2 regions of the Dyella sp. NPDC103356 genome follow, and region 1 is predicted to be linked to the other one. Evidence: predicted binding sites of a transcription regulator. Region 1 holds the regulator's gene; the other holds the start of a gene.
What was found. Region 1 encodes sigma-54, which starts transcription at its own class of promoters, with help from an activator protein. Its sites were predicted from a motif close to TGGCACGNGCNTTGC; they were not measured.
Positions count from the first base shown of each region.

Region 1 (3,412 bases):
CGCTGGCGCGAATCAAGCCCATCGAGGAAGTTGAGCTCTTCCGTGCCGATGATCTGGATCTTGTTGGGGTAAATGACGTTCAGGTAGCCGATCAGCGACGGGCGCCGGCTGATGGTGACGCCGTGTTCGAGCACGCGCGCTTCCCCACGCATGCCCGACACCCAGCGCAAGGCCATGCGTTCGTGTACGCCATCGTAGAGTTGTCGAGCGGTGAGGCGGTCCAAGCGGAGTCCCTTTGGCCGCGCGAGCGGCACCTGGCGATATTGTGCCAGTTTGGATCCGTTTGTGCCCTGCAGCACAAGGACGCGCCCCCGAAAGATACCGGGTCGCGAGGCATGGGCTGGGAGAGGACCGGGTTTTGCTCCCTCTCCCCTGGCTTGCCGGGGGAGAGGGCTGGGGTGAGGGGGCTCTTGCTCTAGCCAGCCCCCGAGAGATCAACCGTACTGCCGCTCCGCGCGTACTTCACGCTGGTGCTTGTCGCAGATCTTGTCGCGGTGTTTGCGCAATTGCGCGGTGAGCTTGTCGAACAGGACATCGATGGAGGCATACATGTCCGATTCGACGGCCTCGGCGTGGAGCACGCTGCCATTTACCGACAGATTGCCTTCGGCTTTCTGCTGCAGCTTGCTGACCGAGAGAACGATATTGAGGCTCAATATCTTTTCGTCGAGGCGGGTAAGGCGGTCGAGCTTGGCGGTAGCGTGCTCGCGCAGGGCCGGGGTGACTTCGATCTGCTGACCGCTGAGTTGGAATTGCATGTTGCGCCTCCTCATGATGCTGGCCGCGTTTCGCGGCTTGGGTTGGATGCATCCTCGGGTGTCGAGGAAACACCATCAGTCATAAGCTGGGAACATTCCTGGCGCGATCAAGTTCCCGCAAGCGCGAATTTATTTCTCACGTACCGATCAATTGGCGCGTTGGCGCTCGCTCGAACTTGGTATGCGCATGGCCTCCCGATATTTGGCAACCGTGCGACGCGCCACTTGAATGCCCTTGCGGCGCAATTCTTCGGCGATCGCCTGGTCCGATAAAGGTTTGCGTGTGTCTTCCGCGTCGACGAGTTTGCGTAGCATCGCCTGGATGGCCGTGGCCGATGCGCTGCCGCCGTCTTCGGTGGAAACACCACTGGAAAAAAAGTGCTTGAGTTCGAACGTGCCGCGCGGCGTGTGAATGTATTTGCGCGTGGTCACGCGAGAAATCGTCGATTCGTGCATGCCGACTTCTTCGGCGACTTCGCGCAGCACCAGGGGGTGCATCGCTTCGGGGCCGTAGTCGAGAAAAGCGCTCTGTCGCCGCACAATGGCTTCGGCGACCTTGAGCAAGGTTTCCGCGCGCGACTCCAGGCTCTTGATCAGCCAGCGCGCTTCTTGCAGTTGCCCGCGCATCCAACTGGCGTCTTCGCCGCGGGCCTGCGCGATCATGTTGCAATAGTGCTGGTTGAGGCCCAGGCGCGGCTGGCAATCGGGATTGAGGCTCACGCGCCAACGGCCACCGTCCTTGCGTGCGTACACGTCGGGCGCAACGTATTCGACCGGTGTCGGGTCCATCGACGCGCCAGGGCGCGGATCCAGGCTGCGGATCAGCATGGACGCGGCGGAAACCTCTTCCGGCTCGGCGCGCAGACGGCGCGCCAGCTTGCTGACGTCGTTGCGCGCGAGCAATTCGAGTTCGTTGTCGACGATGCGCAGCGCCAGTTCGATATGCGGCGTGTCGGGGTCGAACTGTTCCAGCTGCACTCGCAGGCAATCGCGCAAGTCCAGGCTTGCCACACCGGTGGGATCAAAACGCTGCAGCAGGCGGCGCACGCCGTCGACTTCGTCGAGGCTTGCCTTCAAGTCGGCGGGAATGGCGGCAGCGACGGCTTCCAGGCCTTCGCTCAGGTAACCGTCCGCATTGACCGCATCGATCAGCACCGTTGCAATGGTGCGTTGACGCGGCGTCATGTGCGTCAGATTCAGCTGCCACATCAGGTGTTCGTGCAACGTTTCCGGCGCGGCGTTTTGCGGCTCGAAGCCGTCTTCGTCGCCATTGCCGTTGTTGCGGCTGGAACTGGCGCTACCGCTGCTGGAAAAGTCGATCGGCTGATCGCCGGGGCCGTCGCTCCAGTCTGGCGCTTCGGCATCATCGCCCGGGCCGCTATCGTCGCTGCTCTTGGTGCTGGATGGCACCGGTACTTCGACCGCGTTTTCGAAGCTGCCGTCTTCGGCGTTTTCGTTGTCGGTGGATTCTTCGGAGAACTCGAGCAGCGGATTGCTCTCGGCAATCTGGCGCAGCTCGGCCTCCAGCTCCAACTGCGACAGCTGCAGCAGGCGGATAGCCTGTTGAAGTTGAGGCGTGAGCGTAAGTTGCTGATTGAGGCGAAACTGCAGTCCGGTTTTCATGCCAGCCGGGAAAAGATGAACTGGGGTCATCCTAACCCCTATAAACGGGTGCGACCATAGCCCTAGTCGCCAGGGGAGGCTAGAGCGTACAGTCGAATGTGATTTGGATCAGGGTTACGTTAAAACGTCGTGTCATGGCGGCGCACCTGCAAACCGGGCAGGTATTCGGATTACAACCGGAATTCGCGGCCCAGATAGACTTCACGCACCTTCTCGTCGGCCAGGATGTGTGCCGGCGTACCACGCGATAGCACTTCGCCATCGTTGAGAATGTAGGCTCGGTCACAGATTCCGAGTGTTTCGCGAACGTTATGATCGGTGATCAGCACGCCGATACCGCGCTCTTTCAGATGACGGACGATGCGCTGGATTTCGCCTACCGAAATCGGGTCGACGCCGGCGAACGGTTCGTCGAGCAGCATGTAACGCGGCTGCGCGGCCAAGGCGCGGGCGATTTCCACGCGTCGGCGCTCGCCGCCCGACAGGCTGATGCCTTTCTGTTCGGCGATGTGCGCGATCTTCAGCTCGTCGAGCAGGCTTTCCAGCTCGGTATTGCGCTGGCGCTGATCCAGGCCTTCGCGCAATTCCAGCACCGCCATGATGTTGTCCGACACCGTCAGGCGCCGGAACACCGAGGCTTCCTGCGGGAGATAGCCGATGCCGAGCTTGGCGCGAGCATGCATCGGCAGGCCGGTGATGTCCTGTTTGTCGAGCTTGATCAAGCCCGCATCGGCCTCGATCAGGCCGACGATCATGTAGAAGCAGGTGGTTTTGCCCGCGCCGTTCGGGCCGAGCAGACCGACGACCTCGCCTTCGCGAATCGAAAAGGCAAAGTCGCGCACGACCTGGCGGGTACGGAAACTCTTTTGCAGACCTTCAGCAGAAAGCATGGATTACGGTTGTCCCTGCGGCTTGGTCGACGTGGATTGGGCAGGCGCCGGTGCCGACGCGCTGCTCGCAGGCTTGGCCGGCGGCGTCGCCGGCTTGGCGCCCTTGTCGGTGCGCGGCTTGGGTACGAAGGTCATCGCCAC
Region 1 is NZ_JBVJLZ010000011.1:55,848-59,259, forward strand. Features, by position in the region: gene hprK (HPr(Ser) kinase/phosphatase) at 1-224, opposite strand, end outside; gene hpf (ribosome hibernation-promoting factor, HPF/YfiA family) at 435-758, opposite strand; gene ACZ6WW_RS20645 (RNA polymerase factor sigma-54) at 906-2,381, opposite strand; gene lptB (LPS export ABC transporter ATP-binding protein) at 2,552-3,271, opposite strand; gene lptA (lipopolysaccharide transport periplasmic protein LptA) at 3,275-3,412, opposite strand, start outside.

Region 2 (3,412 bases), on a different contig from region 1:
CGACAGCTACAAGGCCAGCCACTGGCTGCAATACCCGCCTGGCACCGAAAAGACCTTCTTCTATGTCGAATCGCGCGGTGGCCAGTACGACAGCACGGTGTTCTTCGGTTTGCAGGCGATCCTCAAGGAATACCTGAGCCGCACGGTGACTCACGACGATGTCGACGAAGCTTGCGATTTCTTTGCTGCCCATGGCGAGCCATTCAACGAGTCCGGCTGGCGCCGTATCGTCGATGTCCATGGCGGCAAGCTGCCCTTGCGTATTCGCGCGGTACCCGAGGGCAGCGTGGTGCCGACGCATCAGGCGCTGGTGACGATCGAGTCGACCGACAACGAAGCGTTCTGGCTGCCTAGCTATCTGGAAACGCTGTTGCTGCGTCTGTGGTATCCGGTGACCGTGGCAACCGTGAGCTGGCAGGTGAAGCAGATCATCAAGGGTTTCCTCGACCGGACCAGCGATGAGCCGGAAGCACAGTTGCCCTTCAAACTGCACGATTTCGGTGCGCGCGGTGTCTCCAGCCTGGAGTCGGCAGCGCTCGGTGGCATGGCACACCTGGTGAACTTTAAGGGCACGGATACCGTGTCTGGCGTGCTGGCTGCGCGACGCTACTATCACGAGGACATGGCCGGCTATTCGATTCCTGCAGCCGAACACAGCACGATCACCAGTTGGGGACGCGAGAACGAGGTCGAGGCGTATCGCAACATGCTTGCGCAGTTCGCCAAGCCACGCAGCCTGGTCGCGGTGGTCTCAGACAGCTACGACATCTATCGCGCCATCAGCGAACACTGGGGTAAGACCTTGCGCGACGAGGTGATCGCGTCGGGCGCCACGCTGGTCGTGCGCCCGGATTCGGGCGAGCCGGTCGAGGTGGTGCACAAGTGCATGACCCTGCTGGACGAAGCCTTCGGCAGTACGGTCAACGCCAGGGGCTACAAACTGCTCAAACATGTGCGTCTGATCCAGGGTGACGGCGTCAATCCGGCCAGCATCCGAGCGATCCTCGAGCGCATCACGGAGGCCGGCTACGCTGCCGACAACATTGCCTTTGGCATGGGCGGTGCGCTGCTGCAGCATATGAATCGCGACACGCAGAAATTCGCGCTGAAGTGTTCGGCCGCCCGCATCGACGGTCAGTGGGTCGACGTGTTCAAGGCGCCGGTCACCGATAGCGGCAAGACATCGCAGCGCGGCCGCCTTACCTTGCTGCGTCATCGCAAACACGGCACATACAAGACCGTAGCTGTTCCCGCGAATGTCGATGAGATCGAGGAGCTGCCCTTGCCGGCGGATTGGGAACATGCCCTGGAAACCGTCTGGGAAAACGGCGAGCTGGTGCGCGATTGGTATTTCTCGGAAGTACGTACACGCAGCCAGCTGAGCAACCTGTCCTAATGGCTGTATTCGTGAACCTCTTCACATGTGAAGGCGAGCTCGTCCACATTTCGCGCACATCCGAACCCCCACGCTGAGCTGCATATAGGCGTCTTCACATGGGGCGGCATCCAGTTTGCGCCGCCCACGTCTGCTCCGCCCATGCGTGAAGGGGTTTCCCATTGGCATAAAGCTTGCGTTCTGCCTGTTCCACACACATCACCTCCCGCGGTCTTTCGGCGGGAAAGCGATCTGGAAGGGGCATGCAGACGGTTAACTGGAAACGCGCGCGGATAGCACTGGCCATCGTGCTGACGCTATACGGCATAAGTGACGCAGTTGGGGCCCAGGCGGGGGCCGACCGCGACAGCATGCTTGTGCGTGCGCGAGCCGAACGCGAAGCCGGTCATCGGTTGGAGGCACTGTCGATTTGCCAGGACATCCTCGCGCGCTGGCCGAACGACCGTGACGCGCGCGAGCTGAATGTGCGTCTGTTGTCGGATATCGGTGCATCCATGCGCGCCCGCGAGCTGGCGACCCAGCTTGACCCGCCTCTGACTCCCCGCGACCGGGCCGACCTCCAGGCCGATGCCGCCTCACGTGAAATCCGTTGGGCGAGCGGTGAGCCGGCCGATCCGGGCCAGCCCTATGCCGAAGCCGATCAGGCAGTGACCGAGGTGCGCGAGTTGGCTGACGATCCGGCGCAACCGGAAGAGGTACGCCATCGCGCGCGCCTGGACTTGCTGGTCGCACTCGATCAAGCCGGTCGGCCGGATGAAGCCCTGGCCGTCTATGCACCCATGAAGCAGGCCCATCTGGCGCTGCCCGCCTATGTCGAGCGCGCCGTCGCCGACGCCATGTTGCAGAAACATCGTCCGCGCGAAGCCGCCGCCCTCTATGAGGACAGCATTCGTCAGGATCCGGGCCCGTACGACAGTGGGGAAACCGATCCGCGCATTGGCCTGATGTACGCCTATCTCGATGAAGGCGAAACCAGGAAAGCGTATGCCGTTATCGACAAACTGGCCGCGGACGAGCCGCAATGGTTGCACGTTGCCGGCATCCGCACGGGAATCCAGAACCCGCGCAAGGTCGATGCCGATCTGAACGCCGCGACCTTGCGCGAGTACGTCGGCATACCCGGTGAAGCCTACGATCGGCTGAGTGTGCTCAGTGCCGAGGCGCCGGCCAATGCGCAGCTGCGCCGCGAGTTGGGTCTGGCCGAGCTGGCGCGTGGCTGGCCGCGTCGGGCCGAGCAAACCCTGGCAATCGCCGGCACGCTGGACGAACGCGATGTCGGTGCGGACCTGGGCGAAGCCGAGGCACACCGCGCCTTGAACGAATACGGCGACGTCGACGCGGATATCGCCCAGGCTCAGGCGCAGGCCGGCCGCAGTGGCCGTGTCATCAATGCGGCCGAGGCATGGGAGCGCCAGCGCGGCTGGCAGTTCGATATTTCGCACGACCAGGGCCGCGGCAGCTCGCCGGATTTTGGCGACCACGATCAGGAAACTCTGGCCACGCTGGCCAGCCCGTTGATCGACGATCACTGGCGGGTACTCGCCTTGGCGCGCATCGATTCGGCGGCGTTGCCCGAAGGCGATGTGCGCCGCGATCGGCTCGGCATCGGCCTGCGTGGTTACGCACGTGGGCTGGAGGTCTATGTACAGGCGCTGCCCTCAGTCGACAACTATGTCGGTCGCACCGCACTGGAAGCCGGCGCCAATTGGGCGATCAGCGATCATTGGTCGGTCGCCGCCGACTGGAGCAGCGCCGGTGCCGATGTGCCGCTGCGTGCGCAGTACTACGGCATCACCGGCAAGACGCTCAATACCTCGTTGCAATGGCGACGCGATGAACTGACCTCGGCCAAGCTCACGCTGTATCGCGGCCGCTTCACCGACGACAACTTGCGCAAGGGTTGGGACTTCACCTTCCTGCAACGTCTGTACACCGCGCCTAACCTTACTTTCGACGGGGGTGTGGAAGTCGGCGGTTCGCGCAATAGCGAAACCGATCGGCCGTATTTCAATCCGC
Region 2 is NZ_JBVJLZ010000004.1:59,976-63,387, reverse strand. Features, by position in the region: gene ACZ6WW_RS10240 (nicotinate phosphoribosyltransferase) at 1-1,396, shown strand, start outside; gene pgaA (poly-beta-1,6 N-acetyl-D-glucosamine export porin PgaA) at 1,639-3,412, shown strand, end outside.
Region 2: the regulator sigma-54 is predicted to act here: its motif matches at 1,559-1,573, upstream of pgaA (poly-beta-1,6 N-acetyl-D-glucosamine export porin PgaA).